One region of the Streptomyces diversicolor genome, then DNA from elsewhere that is predicted to be linked to it. Evidence: riboswitches for the same ligand, from Rfam matches in the RefSeq annotation. Region 1 holds a riboswitch; each other region holds the start of a gene.
The links. Region 1 has a riboswitch for S-adenosylmethionine ahead of AC27LF_RS36760 (ABC transporter substrate-binding protein). Riboswitches for the same ligand answer to the same signal wherever they lie in the genome.
Positions count from the first base shown of each region.

Region 1 (6,524 bases):
GCGGGAGACGGGCGGGTACGCGTCGCCGGGGCGCACCAGGGCGACGCTGTCGATGTTGACGTTCCCGCTGTCCGCGGCGGTCCGGGTCAGGGCGATCGTGTGGTGGCCCGCGGTGAGCGCGAGATCCGCGGTGGCCCGGCTCCAGGTGTCCCAGTTCGCCGTGGTCGGCAGGGTCATCGTCTGCTGCGCGCCGCCGTCCACCGACAGGGTCAGTGTGCGGGTGCGGGTCTGGCCGTCCCCGCCCGCGGAGTTGGCGTAGCGCAGGGCGAACTGGTAGGCGCCGGCCTCTTTGACATCGATGTCAGCGGACGCGGAGCTTCCGGTGCCCTGGAATCCGGCGGCGAATCCGGTGCCGGTGTGGCCGGTGTGGTCCGCGGCCACGGACACCCCGTCGAGCCGAAGGCTCTCCGCCTCGCACAGCGCGCCGACCGTACAGGTCAGCCGCTGCCAGGGGGCGGCGGTCACCGGGGTGCCGCCGGCCGTCAGGCGCACCGAGAGGTTCTTCGCGTCGAACGGCCCGGAGCCGACCTGGTAGCGCAGGGTCAGCGCGCTGGTCCTGATGGTCAGCCAGCCGCCGGAGGTGGTGGCGGTGTAGGCGGCCGGCGCGAAGCCGTCGCGGCCGATCGCGTTGAACGTCGCGGCGTCGGTGAACTCGCCGTCGCCCGCGTACTCGGTGCGGATCAGCGTCGGCGAAAGGATCTCGAAGCGGGCGTCCCCGGAGTTGACGGTGGGGATGCTCGTGCCCTGCGGGCCGCCGGCCGACGCGGGGCCGGCGCCCATCAGCGTCATGGCGGCGGCGACGGCCAGGGCGGCGGCCGTGCCCATGCGCCGCCGCGCCGATCTGAGCCGTCGCCTCTTCGATGCGACTGTCATGGCAACTCCGTCCTTCTGTCGGCCGGATGGCCTGTCCCTGCCGGGCCGGTCCCAACTCGCCCCGATCCTTTCAACGTTGGAAATCGGGTGGGTGGCGTGAGGGTACATCCTGGAGGCCGTGTCCATAAGGGTGCCGCACGCCCCTGCCGCATCACCGGGCCCGTCACGAGGCGCGTCGCCCGACGCGTCCCCCGGCAGCCGTCTCGCCGCCGCACAACACCCGGCGCGGCAGCGGCAGTCGGGGACGCACGGTGTCACAGCTGGTGGGCGGCCGAGGTGCCGACTCACTCTCCTCGCCTCGCGACGGCGCCGGTGAACCCCGAGGGCGCGGCGCAGCGCGCGCGAAGAACGGGGAGAACGGGCTGACGGGCGGCGAGCGGTCAGCGGCAGGTCTGGTCGAACTGATCGGCGCGGCGGCCCGCCCGGAACGGGTCGAGCCGCGGGGTGCGTGCCTGACCTGCGCTCTCCATGGCCGGATCACAGCACACGGTCGCAGAAGCGTCCACCACGCGTCCCGGTACATGAGACGGCCGCCTTGCACGCGGAGCGTCGAACAGGACGTCGGGTTACGGCATTGACGTACGACGAGAGCGCTCCGTAGCATCGCGAACGGCATTGAGTGTCAGCGTCAAGCCCTGGCTCGCTGACCGGCAACCCTCCCGCGCGGTGGGGTGCTCCAGGTGAAAGCCCGGCGGAATCACCGACGATTCCCGCAAGCGCGTGGCCCCCGGAGCGGGGCGGGAGACGGGGAGGACCGGTATGCGGCACAGTGGTGACGCGGTTGCCTCCTTCGCCGACGCCACGGCGTTCTCCCGGCTCGCACGCCGACGCCACATCGATCTGAAGCGCTCGACCAGCTGCCTGTGTCGGTCCTGACGCGCCCGCCCGCCGCCGGCTGACGTCCGCCGCCGGCCCCGGCTGTCCCGTGCCTTCCCCTCGCCGCCGGCTTCCGGTGTCGTCCCCCTGATCCCTGTCTGTACGGCGCTCCCCCGCCGCCGGAGCCGATCCGGCCGGGGCCGCACGCCCCTGCGCGGCCGTGCCTCGCACGGCACCCCGTGCCTGGTGACACGAGTAGGAGACCCCCTCCGTGACAGCATTTCCGGAATTCAGACTCTCCCGACGGGCTCCCCTGGCCGCCCTTGTGACCGCCAGTGTCCTGCTGACCGCCTGTGGTTCGAGCGGCGGCGCATCCGGCGGCGGAAGCGGCCGGGCGAGGTCCGGCGGCACCCTGACCTTCGCGGTGGGTTCCGACGCCGGCTGCGTGGATCCGCAGCAGGTCGGCAGCAACGACACCATCTACTCGGTGCGCCAGGTCGTGGACTCCCTGACCGACCAGGACCCGAGGACCGGCAAGATCGTGCCGTGGCTGGCGAAGAGCTGGGACATCAACGCCGACGCGACGGCGTTCACCTTCCGTCTGCGGCCGAATGTCACCTTCAGCGACGGGTCCAAGCTGACCGCGCAGGTGGTCAAGGACAACTTCGACGCGGTGCCGAAGCTCGGCGCCCTGGGAACCCTCGCCCAAGGCTATCTCAGCGGCGTCAGGAGCACCACCGTGGTCGACCCGCTCACCGTCAAGGTGACGTTCAAGGAACCCAACGCCCAGTTCCTCCAGGCGACGTCGACCCACTCGCTGGGCATCGAGTCGTCGGCGAGCGTCGACAAGACACCCCAGCAGAAGTGCAGCGACGGCGTGATCGGGTCCGGGCCGTTCGTGCTGAAGCAGTATGTGCAGAACCAGTCGATCACCCTGGCCCGGCGCACCGGGTACGCCTGGGGCTCCTCGCTGTGGTCCAAGAAGGGCGAGGCGTACCTGGACAAGCTGGTGTTCAAGGTCGTGCCGGAGGCGGGGGTCAGGGCCGGCAGCCTCCAGTCCGGGCAGGTGGACGCGGTCAGCAGCGTAGGAAAGGCCGACGAGGCCGCGCTCAAGAGCGGCCAGGTCGCCCTCCAGCGCCGGGCCAACCCCGGCGTGGTGTTCGGGCTGGGGCTCAACAACGCGCGGCCCGTCCTGAAGGACGCGAAGGTGCGCCGTGCGATCCAGTCCGCCGTCGACCGGCGGCAGATCGCCGACACGGTGTTCCCGACCGGTACCCGGCCTGCGACCAGCGTTCTTTCGCACACCACGCCCGACTACACGAATCTCGCCGCGGACCTCGCCTTCGACGCCAACAAGGCGAAGTCCCTGCTGGACGCGGCCGGTTGGCACACCGGCCGGGACGGTGTCCGCACCAAGGACGGCAGGAAGCTGAGCCTGACCATCACCTGGTTCCCCAACGCGGCCACCAACCAGCCCGCGCTGGAACTGGTCCAGCAGCAGCTGAAGGCCGTCGGGATCGACGTGGTGCTCAAACAGCTCCAGGTCAGCCAGTTCACCACGACGCTCCAGTCGGGTGACTTCGACGTGGTGTGGGGGAACGTCACCCGTTCCGACCCGGACATCCTGCGCAACTCCTTCTCCACCCATCTGGTCAACGTCTACCATCTGCCGCCCAGTTCACTGGACACGGCGCTGTCCGAACAGGCCGCGACCACGGACCCCGCGCAGCGCGGCCACCTGGTGGCCGAGGCGCAGAGACTCCTCGTGCGCAACGCGTACTACGCGCCGGTGGTGGAGCTCCAGACCCAGCTGGGCGTGTCGAAGAAGGTGCACGATCTCGCCTTTGACTCGGGCAGCCGGATCCAGCTGCACGACACCTGGATCGGCTAGCGCATGCGCCGCTATGTGATCAAACGGCTGGCGCAGGCCGTGGGTGTGCTGTGGGCGGCCTACACGGTGTCGTTCCTGGTGCTGGACCATCTGCCCGGCGACCCGGTCACCGCGATGGCCGGCGCCGGGACGGACTCGGGGCAGGTCGACCCCGCCCAACTCGCCGCGCTGCGACACGAGTACGGCTTCGACAAGCCGGTGCTCGCGCAGTACGCCGACTATCTCGGCCGGGCGCTGCGCGGGGACTTCGGCGACGCGGTCTCCACGGGCCGCCCGGTGACCTCCGTCCTGGCCGACGCGCTGCCGCAGACACTCCAGTTGACCGGTGCCGCGCTGCTGCTCGCGGTGCTGCTCGGCGGCGGCCTCGCGGTGGTGGCGACGTACACCGCTCAACGCTGGCTGCGGCAGCTGCTGCTGTCGCTGCCGCCGCTCGGGGTGTCGGTCCCGACGTTCTGGGTGGGGCTGCTGCTGGTCGAGACCTTCTCCTTCCGGCTGCACTGGTTCCCGGCGTTCGGCAACGACGGGGTACGGGGCCTGGTCCTGCCGGCGCTGACGCTGGCCGTGCCGACCGGTGCGCAGATCGCCCAGGTGCTGGCCAAGAGCCTGCTGACCGCGCTGGACCAGTCGTATGTGGAGACCGCACGCGCCAAGGGCGCCGGCCGGTGGCGGGTCCATCTGCGGCACGCGCTGCGCAACGCGTCGCTGCCCGCGCTCACGGTGGTGGGCCTGCTGGTCGGGCAGCTGATCGCCGGTTCGGTCGTCGTGGAGACGGTGTTCTCCCGTGACGGCCTGGGCCGGGTGACCGCGGCGGCGGTCACCGCACAGGACATCCCCCTGGTCCAAGGGGTGGTGGTGTTCGGAGCGCTGATCTTCGTGGCGACGAACCTGGTCGTCGATCTCATCTATCCGCTGCTGGACCCGCGGATCGTGGTGGCCTCGGACAGGAGGGCGAGCTTCGCATGAGTCAGCGTCTTGTGGACAGCACCGTTGACACCGCCGACCCCGCCGAGGCCGCCCTCGGCCTCGCCCGGCCGGTCCGGTCGGCCTCCCCCGCGCCGCCGGGCCGCCGCGGCGACCTGCGGCGGGGGCTGCGGTTCCTGCTGCGCCGCCCCGGTCTGCTGCTGTCGGCCGCCGTCCTGGTCCTGGTGGTGCTGGCCTCGTTCTGGCCGGACCTGTTCACCTCGCAGGACCCGTTGAAGGGGGTGCCGTCGCAGAACTTCCGCGGTCCGAGCGGCAGTCACCTGTTCGGCACGGACGAGCTGGGACGCGATGTGTTCTCCCGGGTGGTGCACGGCGCCCAACTGTCCCTCAAGGCCACGCTGATCGCGGTCCTGGTCGCGTTCGTGGTCGGGGGTCTGCTCGGGGTGGTCGCCGGGTTCGTGGGCCGCTGGGTGGACGACGTGCTGATGCGTTTCGTGGACGTCCTCCTGTCCATCCCCGCCCTGTTCCTGTCGCTGGCCCTCGTCACCGCGCTCGGCTACGGCACGGTGAAGGTGGCGGTGGCGGTCGGCATCGCGAGCGTCGCCTCCTTCGCCCGGGTGGCGCGCGCCGAAGTACTCCGGGTGCGGCAGGCGGTGTTCGTCGAGGCGTCCCGCTCCTGCGGGGCCCGCTGGTACTCGGTGCTGGGCAGGCACGTCCTGCCCAACGCCGCAGGCCCGGTGATCGTCCTGGCCACGCTGGACTTCGGCGCCTCGATCCTGGCCGTCTCGGCGCTGAGCTTCCTCGGCTACGGCGCGCCGCCACCGGCCCCGGAATGGGGGACGTTGATCTCCGACGGCCGCAACTACCTGGCCAACGCCTGGTGGCTGACCGCGCTGCCCGGTCTGGCGATCGCCGCGACCGTGCTGGCGACCAACCGCATCGCACGGGCCCTGGACGGCGAATGGTCCCGGCAGCGATGACCGACGAACGTGAGAACGGTGAGGACGTGACCACACCACTGCTGGAGATCCGCGGCCTGTCCGTGTCGTACCGCACCCGGGGCGGCACGGTAGCGGCCGTGCGGGGCGTGGACCTCGACGTCTGGCCCGGGCGGATGACCGCCGTGGTCGGCGAGTCCGGCTCCGGCAAGAGCACCACCGCGCACGCCGTCACCCGGCTGCTGGCGGCGAACGGCACCATCGACGCGGGCACGGTCCGCTTCGGCCGGCACGACCTGGCCGCGCTGTCGGAGGCTGAGCTGCGCACCGTGCGCGGCGCGCAGATCGGGCTGGTACCGCAGGACCCGACGGTCTCGCTCAACCCGGTCAAGCGGATCGGCGAACAGGTCGCCGAGGTGCTGCGCATCCACGGTCTCGCGACCCGCCGTTCGGCCGCCGCCGAGGCGGTCGGCGTGCTCGACCGTGCCGGGCTGCCCGACGCGGCCGTCCGGGCCCGGCAGTACCCGCACGAACTGTCCGGCGGCATGCGGCAACGGGCCCTGATCGCCGTCGCCATCGCCGCCCGGCCCAGGCTGATCATCGCCGACGAACCGACCAGCGCGCTGGACGTCACCGTTCAGCGCGTCATCCTCGACCATCTCCAGCGCCTCACCGAGGAGTCGGGCACCGCGATCCTGCTGGTGACCCACGATCTCGGGGTGGCGGCCGACCGGGCGCAGCGTCTGGTGGTCATGTCGCAGGGCAAGGTCGTCGAGGCGGGCGAGACCCGTGCCGTGCTGGCCGACCCGCAGCACGCGTACACCCGGCGGCTGCTGGCCGGCGCCCCCAGCATGACCACGGTCAGGCCCCGTACCCCGGTGGCCGAGGCGCCCGCCGATGCCGTCCCTCTGGTCGAAACCCGCAACCTGGTCAAGGAGTTCAGGCTGCCGCGCGCGGGGGGCGGGGCGCGGACCCTGCGCGCGGTCGACGGCGTCAGCCTCACCGTGCGGCGCGGACAGACCCTCGCCCTGGTCGGGGAATCGGGCTCGGGCAAGTCCACCACCGCCCGTCTGGTGCTCCGCCTC
Region 1 is NZ_BAAJXA010000044.1:18,180-24,703, reverse strand. It holds gene AC27LF_RS36765 (TIM-barrel domain-containing protein) at 1-789, opposite strand, end outside; SAM riboswitch class IV at 1,485-1,598, shown strand; gene AC27LF_RS36760 (ABC transporter substrate-binding protein) at 2,015-3,580, shown strand; gene AC27LF_RS36755 (ABC transporter permease) at 3,584-4,543, shown strand; gene AC27LF_RS36750 (ABC transporter permease) at 4,540-5,481, shown strand; gene AC27LF_RS36745 (dipeptide ABC transporter ATP-binding protein) at 5,478-6,524, shown strand, end outside.

Region 2 (6,524 bases), on a different contig from region 1:
GCCCGTTCTCGATCAGGTGGTTGATCGCGTCGGCGACCGGCCGGGCGAGGCCGCTGCCCTTCTTCGTGGTCGCCGCGATCAGGCCCTGGAGGGTGGCGCCCGCGCCGGAGAAGGTGCCGCCGCTGCGGGTCGGGTTCGGTGATGTGGCCGTCTGCCTGATGTGGTAGGCGATCCCGGGGTTGGCGGAGAAGTAGGCGTCGATCTTGCCGCCGGTCAGCGCGAGCGAGGTGGCGTTCTTGCTCGCGTAGTGCTTGACGGTGAGCTGCTTGCCCTCCTTTTTCAGCTTCGCCTGCCACTCCAGGAGGATCTTCTCCTGGTTGGTGCCGTTGTCCACGGCGACGGTCCGGCCGGCCAGGTTCCGGTAGTCGCCGTCGAAGTTCCAGGTGCTCTTCTTCAGCACTTCGAAGCCGAGGTTGTCCTTGCGGTAGGAGGCGAAGTCGTACTTCTTCTTGCGTTCCTCGGTGTCGGTGATGTTGGAGAAGCCGATGTCGGCCCGGCCGCTGTCGATGCCGACGAACATGTTCTCCCAGGTGGCGTTGGATATGTCCGGTTCGAGCCCGAGCACGGCGGCGACCAGGCGGGCGAGGTCGGGTTCGGCGCCGGTGAGGGTCTTCTGGTCGGAGCCGACGTAGGCGAGCGGCGGGAAGCCGTCGGGCAGGGCGCCGACGACGATCTTCAGGGTGCCGCTGCCGCGGACGGACTCGGGCAGTTCGGCGCTGATCGACTTCACCTCCGAGACCTTGAGTCGGGTCTGTGTGGCGGCGCCGTTGGACACCCGGCCCACCGTGACCGTGCCCGCGGTGTCGGTGGTGGTGGCGGCGTCGCTGTCGCCCCCGCAGGCGGTGAGGCCGGTGGCGAGGGTGGCCGCGGCGGCGGCCGTGGCGATGCCGCGGATCAGACGGCGTCCGGAGAGCTGGCTGGGCATGGTTGTCCTTCGTCGCTGGGTGTGAGCGGGTGCGGGGTCGGTGGGTGCGAGCTGGGTGTGAGCGGGTGCGGGGTCGCTGGGTGCGAGCTGGGTGTGAGCGGGTGCGGGGTTTGCTGGGTGTGAGCTGGGTGTGAGTGGCTGCGAGAGAGCGGGAGCGCGGGAGTGCGGGAGGGTGCGGGGAACGGGCCGGTGGTCACAGGACCTTGCTCAGGAAGTCCCTGGTCCGCTCGTGCCGTGGGTGGTCGAGCACCGCGGCGGGCGTGCCCTGTTCGACGATCCGTCCGCCGTCGATGAAGACGATCCGGTCGGCGACCTCGCGGGCGAATCCGATCTCGTGGGTGACGATGACGAGCGTGGTGCCGCTGGTCGCGAGGTCCTTGATGACGGACAGCACCTCGCCGACGAGTTCCGGGTCGAGCGCCGAGGTCGGCTCGTCGAACAGGATGATGCCGGGGCGCAGCGCGAGGGCGCGGGCGATCGCGACGCGCTGCTGCTGGCCGCCGGACAGCTGGCGCGGATAGGCGCCCGTCCGGTCGCCGAGTCCGACCCGGGTGAGCAGGTCACGGGCGAGTTCCTGGGCCGCGGGCCGGGTGAGCCGCCCGGTGGCCACGGGGGCGGCGGCCACGTTGTCGAGCGCGGTCAGGTGCGGGAACAGGTTGAAGTTCTGGAAGACGAAACCGATCCGGCTGCGCTGGGCCAGGATGGCCCGCTCGCTCAGTTCCTTCAGCCGCTTGCCGCTGCGTCTGACCCCGATCGGTTCGCCGCCGACGCTGACGTGTCCGATCTCGGGCCGCTCCAGGTGGTTGATCACCCGCAGCAGCGTGGACTTGCCTGACCCGGACGGGCCGATGACGACGGTGACCTCGCCGGGGCGCACGGTCAGGTCGATGCCGTCGAGGACGCGGTGGGCGCCGTACCACTTGTGCACGTTGTGCACCTCCAGGGCGACGGGTGCCTGCTGGGCGGGCGGGCCCGCGGTCATACGGCGGCCTCCCGGCGCAGTCGGGCGCGCAGTGCGCCGAGGCCCAAGCGGGCCCGCTGCCAGGGCGTCGGCGGCAGGGTGCGGGTGGCGCCCCGGGCGAAGTACCGCTCGACGTAGAACTGGACGACGGACACGACACTGGTGAGGATCAGGTACCAGACGGTGGCGACCAGCAGCAGCGGCACGATGTCACCGGGATAGGTGCTGCCCATGGTCTGCACCGAGCCGAACAGGTCGAGCAGCGACACGTAGAACACCAGGGACGTGGCCTTGATCAGGCCGATGAGCTGGTTGACGTAGTTCGGGGTGATGGACCTGAGGGCCTGCGGGAACACGATCCGGGTGAACTGGTAGCGCCGCGGCAGGCCGAGCGCGGCGGCGGCCTCGTGCTGGCCCTGGTCGACGGAGAGGATGCCGCCGCGGACCACCTCCGAGGCGTACGCCGCCTCGTTGAGGCCGAGCCCGACCACGGCGACCACCATGTCGGTGGCCAGTCGCGACTCGTCGAAGGTGACGAACGCGGGACCGAAGGGTACGCCGAGGCTCACCGTCCGGTACAGGGCCGAGAAGTTGTAGAGGAAGATCAGTACGACGATGAGCGGCACGGACCGGAACAGCCAGGTGTACGTCCAGCTGACGGCGCGCAGCACGGGGCTCCCGGAGAGCCGGCCGAGGGCCAGCAGGATGCCGCCGAGCAGGCCCAGCACGGCGCTGAGCGCGGTCACTTCGAGGGTGACGAGCAGTCCGTCGAGGATGGTGGGGCGCAGGAACCAGTAGCGGAAGCGGTCCCACTGGTAGAAGGGGTTCGTGGCCAGCCCGTGCGCGATCTGTGCCACGACCACCAGCACGACGGCCGTGGCGATCCATCGGCCGGGCCGGCGCAGCGGCACGACTCGCTGAGCGGACAGGGTTTTTGACGGGGTGTCGGCTGGTGGCGGCGCGGTGAGGTACACGGCGCCGCCCGGGGATTCGGACATGGCGGGCTCCGGCGGGGTCGGGGCACCCCCGGGCCGGCGGCGCGACCCGTCGGCCGCGGCGGCGCTGGGCCGGCGGCGTCGAGCCGGCGGGCCAGGGTGCGGCGCGGCAACACGGGAGGGGCACGGGGACCGGGGAGGGGCGGGCAGCGGCACACCGCTCGGTCGGTGTGCGTCGGGAACGCGGGGGCCTGAGGCGGCGTCAGCCGCGGCGACGGGCAGGGCCCGAAGCGGTACACAGTGCGCTGTTCACGCGGAGCAGGTCGACCGCGCGGTCGGCGACGAGCAGACCCGCGTACGGATGTACGCGGCTTCGGGTGCGGCCGTCGGCCGTCCCGTCGGCTGCGTACAGGTCCGTCACTCGCGTCACTCGCATTTCCGGCCCCCGCGGGGCCCTCGCGCTTACCGAAGCGTCATCCGGTCCGGTCGTCACCTGGGGCACCCCACCGCGGCGCGAGGGTTGCCGGCCAGCGAGCCAGGGCTTGTCGCTGACACTCATGACCGTGCTGAGCGGTAAGTAAGGCAGGTGGGCCGACGTATGTCAACGCCCGTCCGCTGAATGGACCGGCCCCCGGCCCGCTCAGCCGCGCCGGGGCCTTGGGGCGCCGGCCGCATGCCGCGCCCAGTCCAGGATCTGCACGGCGGAGCCGGCCGCCTCCAGACCGGCGCAGCGGGCGTGATGACGGCGGGCGATGCCGTCCAGGTCGAGGTGCGCGCCGAAGGCGGGCCGGGCCGCCAGGCGCCGGGCGTGCGCCCACAGCGCCGGATGAGCGGCCACGCGGTGCACGGCGGCGGCGTCGAGGTGATGGCGGTGCACGGTGTCGAGTTGCACCAGCGCGACCCACACCTCGATGTCGGCGGCGGTGAGTTTGCCGCCGACCAGGAACTCCCGTCCGGTGAGCCGCCGTTCCAGTGCGGCCAGGGTGCCGAGCAGGACGTCGAGCGCCGCGGCCCGCTCGGCCGCGTCCGCGCCGGCCCGGCCCGCCCGCTGCGCCGCCTCCTCGATGCCCTGCGCGCACAGCCGCTCGATCTCCTCGATCCCGGCCTCGGTGCCGCAGGGGTAGAGCCGGTCGCGTCCGTCGCCGAAGCAGCGGTCGAGGTCGCGCAGGATGTCGGGGGCGTGGGTGCTGACGATCCGGCCCGACCAGTCGTCGCTGAGCACCGGCGCGAGCGCCGGTCCGGGGTAGCGGTGCGCGCTCGCCTCGTACAGCGGGCGCAGCGCCGAGTGGCCGCCGCCGGGACAGTCGGGGACGGCGTCGAGGAAGGTGACCGGACAGATGTCGTCGAGGGCGAGGAGGCTGTGGCCGACGGCTATCCGCAGGCCGTCGGGACAGGCGGTCGTGAGGTGGAGCCGGTAGCGGCGGGGCACGGCGTAGTGGCCGCTGCGCGCGTCCCGGCCGATCCTGCCCCGGAAGCGGGCGGGCCGCTGGGCGGACGGGAGGGCGGCGAGCGGCGTGCTGGACGTGGACATGCGTCTCCCCGGGTGCGGGCGCGCGGGTGTGCGCGGCCAAAGCGTCGTCGGTCGGTGGGTGCGAGGGGCCCCGGTCGGCCGGGAGCGCGGACGGTCAGCCCGGGAGGCTGATCGCGCTGCAGACCCGCAGCAGGTCGATGTGCCGGCGGGAGGTCAGCAGGGGCAGCGACGGCGCTCGGCGGCCACGGCCGGTGCTCGTCCCACGGCGCCCCATCGTTTCCCTACCTTTTCACTAGGATTCCCTTCTGGAGTGTCGATCCGCGCCCACAGGCACGTCAAGAGGGCGTCCACCCCTGGGACACCCCCCGCCGCGCGGCACAGCCGGGAGGAGGACGTAGGCACACCGGGAAGGGCGCGGCACACCCGGGAGGACGCGGCACACCCGCTTCCAGGTCGGGTCCCGCCGGTTCACCCGAACGGTCCGGTCACACTGGTCGGCCGGACTGCTCGGTGGTGGCGTGGAGGGACGTACCGCGTCGCGAGGAGGCAGCCCCGATGAACCGTCCGTACCGTCCCGCGCGTGTTCTCGCCTCGGCCCTGGCCGCCGGGTCGCTGCTGGCCGCCGGTGCCTGCTCCGACGCCGACGGGGCCTTGGACACGGTGCCCGCCTCCCCCGCCGTCGAGCGGTCCTCGCAAGCCGCGGCCGACCCCGGGCGGTCCCCGAGCCCGTCCGCCACCCCCGCGCTCACCAGGGCGGGCGCGAAGGCCGCGCTGATCACCGCGGCCGACCTTGAGGACGACTGGACGCAGGCGAACGACGCCGCCTCCTGGCGGGACAGACTGCTGATGGGCAAGGTCGACGTCGCCGCGTTCCTCAAGGGCAAGGCAGCCGCGGCCGACTGCCAGCGGCTCCTCGACGGCCTGTACTCCGACAGCCTGCTGGGCCGTGCGCCCGGCGCCTCGGCACTCACCGGGTTCACCGATCCGCGGGCCCGGCTGCTGTACCAGGTCGGCGACTACGGCGAGGCCTCGGTGAAGAAGTCCCTGGACTGGTTCCGGAGCCTGCCGCGCACGTGCGGCCAGTTCACCGCGACCGGGTCCGACGGCGGCAAGCGGACCGTCCAGGTGGTGTCGGCCCCGCTGCCCGCCGCCGGCGACGACCGGGCGGGTGTCACCGTGACGGTGAAGGGCACCGCCAACGGGCAGCCGATCACCCTCACCACGGATGTCGCCGCGCTCAGGGTGGTCGCCTCCGGGGCCACCGTCATCAACGGCGGACTCTCGGGCGCCGAGCGCACGAGCACCGAGGCGGCCGTGCGGGCGGGTTCGCAGCGGCTGAAGGACGTACTCGCCGGAAAGACCCCGGCACCCCACCCCAGCGAGTTCGACTGACGGCGTGCTGCGCGCGGGTGGGTCGCGGAGCCCGTCGGCCGGGACCGGCTCGCCGCACGCTCATGGGTCAGTGCGCCCGGCGTCCCTCGGAGCGCAGCCGCTCCCGCCATTCCTCCGCGCTGCCGCTGACCGGCTGCGTCGTGGCGATGAAGTCCTCCAGCACCGCCAGAAAACGCTGCGGATCGGCACGGAACGGAAAGTGCCCCGAGCCCTCGAAGATCTCCAGACGGCTGCCGGGCATCGCCGCGTGCGCCACGCCGGCGTGCCCGGCGGGCACCACCTGGTCGCGTGAGCCCCAGACCAGCAGGGTCGGCATGCCGGCGGTGAGGTAGCAGCGGTCCAGCATGGACACCACCTGACCACGCCAGTCCACCACCGCGCGCAGCGTGCGGATGAACGCGTCACGGGACGCCGAGTCGGGCAGGGCGTCCACCACGCGCAACAGGTCCGGCGCGTCCACGCCGAGCCCGGTGTCGAGCAGACGCAGCAGCCGGACCACGACGGCGGTCTGCACCCGTACCGTCGGAAGCCGCAACAGGGCCAGGCCGAGATGGGCCCCGGGCAGCGAGGCCAGGCGCAACGCCGGGGTGACACCGCGGCCCACCCCGCCGGTGCTCACCAGCGCCAGCCGCTCGGTGCGGCCCGGGTACTGGTAGGCGAACTGCATGGCCACACCGCCGCCGAGGGAGTGTCCGACCAGCGTCACCCGGTCGATGTCCAGCACGCCCAGCAGGTCCCGCATGCCGTTGGCGTACGCGGGGACCGAGTAGTCGCCGCGCGGCTTGTCGGAGCAGCCGTGGCCCAGCAGGTCCGGGGCGATGACCGTGTGGTGCCGGGCCA
Region 2 is NZ_BAAJXA010000001.1:311,748-318,271, reverse strand. It holds gene AC27LF_RS01295 (ABC transporter substrate-binding protein) at 1-925, opposite strand, end outside; gene AC27LF_RS01290 (amino acid ABC transporter ATP-binding protein) at 1,119-1,907, opposite strand; gene AC27LF_RS01285 (amino acid ABC transporter permease) at 1,904-2,884, opposite strand; SAM riboswitch class IV at 3,275-3,384, opposite strand; gene AC27LF_RS01280 (glutathione S-transferase C-terminal domain-containing protein) at 3,462-4,352, opposite strand; gene AC27LF_RS01275 (putative leader peptide) at 4,447-4,566, opposite strand; gene AC27LF_RS01270 (hypothetical protein) at 4,848-5,684, shown strand; gene AC27LF_RS01265 (alpha/beta fold hydrolase) at 5,752-6,524, opposite strand, start outside.
Region 2: another riboswitch for S-adenosylmethionine. It lies ahead of AC27LF_RS01285 (amino acid ABC transporter permease); the one in region 1 lies ahead of AC27LF_RS36760 (ABC transporter substrate-binding protein).

Region 3 (6,524 bases), on a different contig from region 1:
ACAGGAAGAGCTGGACGGAGGGGTCTATGCCGCCCGAGCGGTACTGTGCGCTGGCCATGGTGCCCAGGCCGTCGCGCAGCTTGTTCAGGTCTTCCTGACCGCGGGCGACGTTGTCCTGGATGGTGGAGATCTCCTTCTGGAGCTTCTCCTGCTTCTCCTTGGCCCCGTTGTACTTCTCGGTGGCCTGCTCCGCCTGTTCGTAGAGCTTGTCGACCTTGGCCTTGACCTCGTCCTTGCTCAGCTTCTCACTGGGTGCCGCGTTGGCGGCCTGAGAGCTCAGGGCTACGGCAGCGGCGGCTGCGGTGGTCAGCACGGTCACGCGCGTGCGGCTCGGCTGCTTGGGTCGACGATGGGACGCCACGGAGACGGGCTCCTTCTTTTGAGTGATCACCCGTGTGGAGGTTCGAGCCGACCCTAGTGACCCAGTTGTGATCAGTTCAAATCCTCAGGAGAAAAAATCGTTCACTCCCTGCATTCTTTGCCCACAACTCACATGCTGTGATGCCCACTTGACGCTACGTTGAGCGACACTTCCGCCAATTCGGGCATTAAGCACGTACGTTGACGTTCAGGACAATCGCCCGAGGAGCATCGCAGAAGCGACAGGACGGGCACCCGCACGGGCGACGCCGTCGGCCACCTCGCGATCGGTCGAGGCGACGATGACCGGCCGGCCCGGCGGCTCGGCCCGCACCAGCTGCCGGATCAGCTCGTCGGCCGTCACACCCGGCTTGGAGAACAGCACCCGCACGCCGCGCGGCGGGGCCAGCAGCACCGGCGCGGCCAGTTCGGCGCCGTCGAAGACACACGTCACCTCGGCGCCGGTCTGCGCGGCGAGCTGCGAGAGCTGGCCGAGCAGCCGCAGCCGCTGCTTCTCCAGCGGCATCTGCGGATAGCCGGTCTTGGTGACGTTGTAGCCGTCGACCACCAGGTGCGCCTGCGGCAGGGCGAGCAACTGGTCCAGGACCGCCGGGTCATGTTCGGACAGCGCACGCGCGGCGATGTCCTTCGGGGTCATCCGGCCCGGCTCCACCGCGTCCACGGTCTCGGCGGGCCGCACGGACACCGGCGGCAGCGCCAGCTCACGGCGCAGCCCCTGGGCCGCCTCCAGCACCGTGTCGAGCAGCAGCCGCACCCGCATGTCCTCGACGCTGCGCCCCTCACGGGCCGCCCTGCGGCTGGCCTCCAGGGCGGTCTCCACCTCCCCGAGACGGGCCTTGAGCCGCCGGGACTCGCTCTCGGCGGCCGAGAGCTGCGCCTGCCCCTCGGCACGCACCGCCTCGATCTCGCCCTGGGCCTTGCGCAGGGCGGCGTCGCCCCGCTTCACATCACTGAGGGCCGCACGGAGTTTACGGTGAAGCGATTCAGCTTCCCGCTTGGCCGAATCCAGCTCCGCACGCAGCCGTTCGGTCTCGGCGCGGGTGTGCTCGCGGACCCGGTCCAGCTCCCCGCGCAGCCGCTCCAGCTCGGCCCGGCTCTCCTCGTCGGCGCGCTCGGCGTCCGCTCGCTGGACCTCCTCGCCGGCCGCGGCCACCAGCTTCACCCAGCCGGCCGGACGCAGAACATAGGCCGCGGCCGCCACGTCGAGCGGGTCCGCGGCCGGGGGCGGCGAGCCGGAGTCGAGGGCGCCGGAGAGTTCCGGCTGCGCCTCTCTGAGCTTCTCCCCGATGCGCTGCCGGAACAGCGTGTCGGTCTCCAGGGCCGCGGCCATCGCGTTACCCGCGAACTTCGCCCGGCGATTCGGGGCGAACCGCGCATACTGCCGCAACTGGGCGGGCAGTTCACCGATCGTCAGACCGCCGAAGCCGTCCGACACGATCTGTACGACCCGGCGGCGCACGCCGTCGGGCAGCGGACGGTCAAGCACCTCGGCGGTGCCGTCGCCCGGCCCCCCGCCTTGGGTCTCCGCCATCCGTCACACCCCAATACCCGTGCGGGGCCGCCTCCTGCGCTCAGGAGTCGGCTCCCGGCCTGTCCACCAGTTCCACCTGGTCCACCGCGTTGCACCAGCGGCAGCGCACCGACTCGATGGTCTCACTGACCACCTCGCGCTCCTCGACCTTGGGCTCGCCTGCGAGGTCGAGATGGACGTACTCGACGACCTTCGAGGCGCGGGTCACGTCGAAACGGGTGAGATTGCCGCAGAGGGTGCAGCGCCATCGCGTCGTGGCGGTCGGCAGGGGAACCGGCATCGTGTCTGTTCGCTTCCTTCCAGTGTCCGTGACGCGCCGTCCGCCCGGCGCGTGTGGCTCGTAACCCTACGGCCTGGCGGGTACTCGTCGCCCGTTCGTCCGCGGCGGCGAGGCGATCTGTGCTACTGCGTGCCGTTACGTCATGCTCTGTGTTCATGATCAGCAACTGGAGCGCGACGGCCGGGCGGACCTTCAGGGCGGTCCGCGGCTCGTCGGCGCCGATGACGCACGTCCTGATCGCCCTGTGCTGCCTGATCTTCCTGATCGGGCCCGCGTCCGGGTTCAATCCGGCGTACGGCACCGGTGACGGGCTGCTGGCCGCGCAGCGGGCGTACTTCCGGCGCTGGGGCGTCGTGCCCGCGAACCTGTTCGACGGCCCGGCCGGGGAGGCGCTGACCCCCGCCACGGCGCTGTTCGTGCACGGCAGCTGGGTGCATCTGCTCGGCAACATGCTGTTCCTCTACGTCTTCGGGGTGATGACCGAGGAACGGATGGGCCGCGTGCGGTTCACCCTGTTCTACGTCGGCTGCGGCTATCTGGCGCTGATCGGCTACGCCGCCGCCAACGCCGCCTCCCAGCAGTCCCTGGTCGGCGCCTCCGGGGCGATCTCGGCGGTCCTCGGGGCGTTTCTGTTCCTGTTCCCCGGCGCTCGTGTCACCAGTCTCCTCCCCTTCCTGTTCTTCCTCCCGCTGCGCTTTCCCGCCTGGGTCGTGCTGCCGTTCTGGGCGGGGCTGCAATGGGTGGCGGCACGGCAGGCCACCCAAGGGCCCGGGGTGGCGTATCTCGCCCATCTGGTGGGCTTCTCGCTGGGCTTCGTCTTCGCCTGGGTGCGGTTCGGGCGTCGGGCTAGAGTGAAGGCCGCCCCAGCTCCGGCTCCCGAGGGAGAAAACCAGCCGTGATCACCGCGATCGTGCTCATCAAGACCAGCGTGGACCGGATTCCCGAGATCGCCGAGCAGATCGCTGCGCTGGACAATGTCAGCGAGGTCTTCTCCGTGACCGGTACCTACGATCTGATCGCCATGGTCCGGGTCGGGCGGCACGAGGAGCTGGCCGAGGTCATTCCCGGGCGTATCAGCAAGATTCGGGGGGTGGAGGCCACGGACACGCATGTGGCCTTCCGGACGTACTCCCAGCATGATCTGGAGGCGGCGTTCGCTATCGGGCTGGACAACTGAGCGCTCCGCTGGTCATGCCGCGATATGCCGTCGCTCGGCTGCGGCGCCGTCGTGGTTGAGCGCGCTCCCCCCTCCGGGGGCGGCTGACGGTCCTCGGCCGCGGCCACGTCGTGGCTGAGCGCGCCGTTCCCCGCGCCCCCTGCGGGGGCTACTGCCGACCCTCGACCGCGGCCACGTCGTGGTTGAGCGCGCCGTTCCCCGCGCCCCCCTGCGGGGGCGCCTGCCGGTCCTTGGCTGCGGGCACATCGTGGCTGGGCTCGCCCCCCTGCGGGGGCAATCGCCGACCCTCGACCGCGGCGCCGTCGTGGCTGAGCGCGCAGTTCCCCGCGCCCCCCTGCGGGGGCTACTGCCGACCCTCGACCGCGGCCACGTCGTGGTTGAGCGCGCCGTTCCCCGCGCCCCCCTGTGGGGGGCTGTTGCCGTGGGGTGGCGTGTTGGGGGTGGGGTCAGGGGGTGGGGACGCAGCGGCCGTTTTCGGTGTGGTAGTGCCACTGCGCGCCGTTCCGGACCAGTTGCTTCACGGCGGTCACGAAGCGGTCGACGTGTTCGTCGGGGGTGCCCGCGCCGAAGCTGACGCGGATCGCGTTGAGGGACTTCTCGCCGGGGGCGGCCTCCGGGGCGCCGCACTCGCCCTGGGACTGCGGGTCGCCGCCCAGGAGGGTGCGGACGAGGGGGTGGGCGCAGAAGAGCCCGTCGCGGACGCCGATGCCGTACTCGGCGGAGAGCGCCGCCGCGAAGTGGGAGCTGTTCCAGCCCTCGACCACGAAGGAGAGCACGCCCACCCGGGGGGCGTCCTCGCCGAAGAGGGAGAGGACGCGCACCTCGGGGACCTCGGCCAGGCCCGCACGGACCTTCTCGATCAGGTGCCGTTCGCGGGCGACCAGGGTGTCGAAGCCGGCCTCCGTGAGGGCCTTGCAGGCCGAGGCGACGGCGTAGGCGCCGATCACGTTCGGTGAGCCTGCCTCATGGCGGGCAGCCGTCTCGTGCCACTCCACGGCCACGCCGCCGTCCGCCCGGCGGGTGACCGTACGGCTCGCCCCGCCGCCCGCGAGGTACGGCTCGGCCGTGCGCAGCCAGTCGGCGCGTCCGGCGAGCACGCCGGACCCGAACGGCGCGTACAGCTTGTGCCCGGAGAAGGCGACCCAGTCGACGTCGAGGTCCCGCACCGACACCGGGTGGTGCGGGGCGAGCTGGGCGGCGTCGAGGACGATCCGGGCGCCGTGCGCATGCGCGGCGGCGGCCAGCTCGCGCACCGGCCAGAGCTCCCCGGTGACGTTGGAGGCGCCGGTGACGCAGACCAGGGCCGGACCGTGCCCGTCGCGGCCGGCCAGCGCCTTCTCAAGGGTCGCGACGGCCTGCGCGGGGGTGCGCGGCGCGTCGAGATAGCTGACCTCGGCGTCCTTCCAGGGCAGCAGCGAGGCGTGGTGCTCGGTCTCGAAGACGAAGACCTGACAGCCGGCCGGGAGCACGGCCGCCAGCAGGTTGAGCGAGTCGGTGGTGGAGCGGGTGAAGATCAACTGGTCGTCGGCGCGGCAGTCCAGGAACTCGGCGACGGTCGCGCGGGCGTTCTCGAACAGGTCGGTGGACAGCTGCGAGAGGTAGCCGGCGCCGCGGTGCACGCTGCCGTAGTAGGGGGCGTAGGCGGCCACGTCGTCCCAGACGCGCTGGAGGGCGGGGGCGCTGGCCGCGTAGTCGAGCGCGGCGTAGGTGACCTCGCCGCCGGTGACGAGCGGCACGGTGACATCACGGCCGAGGACGGGCAGCGGGGCACGGACGGACTGGTCGGAGGCAGCGGTGGAGACGGACATGGCACAACTCCCGTGAAAGCAGGCGGAATTCACCACGCGAGGGCACATCTGCGGCATCGGGCAGGGCTCGGCGTGGGGAGGGAAAAAGGGGTATGCGGAGGCGGGGCTCTGCGGCCCTATCGCATTCGCTTGCTCACGAGAGGCTCCCTCGACGACCAGGACCCCTGGGCTTGTCACTCAGCAGAGTGCGAGGGGTCCGCGCTTGCCGCAGACCTCGCTGCCTACGGCCTGGTCTTCACCCGGGGCACCCCGCCACGGACGGAGGGTTGCCGGACAGTCGGCCGGGGCCGAATGACTGTCGCTCATGACCTGCCGGATATCCTGCCACACGATCATCGATGCGCAAGGCGCGGTCCGGATCGTGGACCGCGCCCTGCGTCACATCGCCGTACGGGGCCTCAGGCGTGGCTTGCGGCGGCCCAGCGTGCGAGCGCTCGGCGGGCCGCGCCGGAGTCGATCGACTCGGCGGCCTTCGCCATGCCGTCCCGGATCTGCTCGGCCAGCGGCCCGCTCCCCGGCTCCAGGGCGACCAGGGCCGCCGCCGAGTTCAGCAGCACCGCGTCCCGCACCGGGCCCGTCTCGCCGTCCAGCAGCCGCCGGGCCACCCCGGCGTTGTAGGCGGGGTCGGCGCCGCGCAGCGCCGACACGGGGACCAGGTCGAGGCCGACCTCGCGCGGGTCGAAGACATCCTCGGTGACCTTGCCGTCGCGCACCACCCAGACCCGGGAGGTGGCGGTGGTCGTCAGCTCGTCCAGGCCGTCGTCCCCGCGGAAGACCAGCGCGGAGGAGCCGCGTTCGGCCAGCACCCCGGCGATGAGCCCGGCCATCCGGGTGTCGAAGCAGCCGATCGCGGAGGCGGTGACCCGGGCCGGGTTGGTGAGCGGTCCGAGGAGGTTGAACGAGGTGGGAATCCCGAGGTCCCGGCGGACGGCGCCGACGAACCGCATCGAGGGATGGAAGGTGGCCGCGAAGCAGAAGGTGATTCCGGCCTCCTCGACCACCCGCGCCACCCGTTCCGGCGTCAGATCCAGGTTGATGCCGAGCTGTTCCAGCACATCGGAGGATCCGCTCGCCGAGGAGGAGGCCCGGTTGCCGTGCTTGACGACCTTCGCACCGGTCCCGGCGAGCACGATGGCGGACATCGTGGAGATGTTGACCGTCTTGGCCCGGTCGCCGCCCGTACCGACGATGTCGACGGCCGGACCGGGGATGTGCAGCGGCTTGGCGTGCCGGTACATCGCCTCGACCAGGCCGGTGATCTCCTCGACCGTCTCGCCCTTGGCCCGCAGCGCCACCAGGAAGCCGGCGACCTGGGCGTCCGCGGCCTCTCCGGACATGATGCGGTCC
Region 3 is NZ_BAAJXA010000012.1:242,431-248,954, forward strand. It holds gene AC27LF_RS17020 (C40 family peptidase) at 1-361, opposite strand, end outside; gene AC27LF_RS17025 (NYN domain-containing protein) at 569-1,912, opposite strand; gene AC27LF_RS17030 (hypothetical protein) at 1,953-2,192, opposite strand; gene AC27LF_RS17035 (rhomboid family intramembrane serine protease) at 2,348-3,091, shown strand; gene AC27LF_RS17040 (Lrp/AsnC family transcriptional regulator) at 3,088-3,369, shown strand; gene AC27LF_RS17045 (aminotransferase class V-fold PLP-dependent enzyme) at 3,816-5,177, opposite strand; SAM riboswitch class IV at 5,371-5,487, opposite strand; gene trpD (anthranilate phosphoribosyltransferase) at 5,576-6,524, opposite strand, start outside.
Region 3: another riboswitch for S-adenosylmethionine. It lies ahead of AC27LF_RS17045 (aminotransferase class V-fold PLP-dependent enzyme); the one in region 1 lies ahead of AC27LF_RS36760 (ABC transporter substrate-binding protein).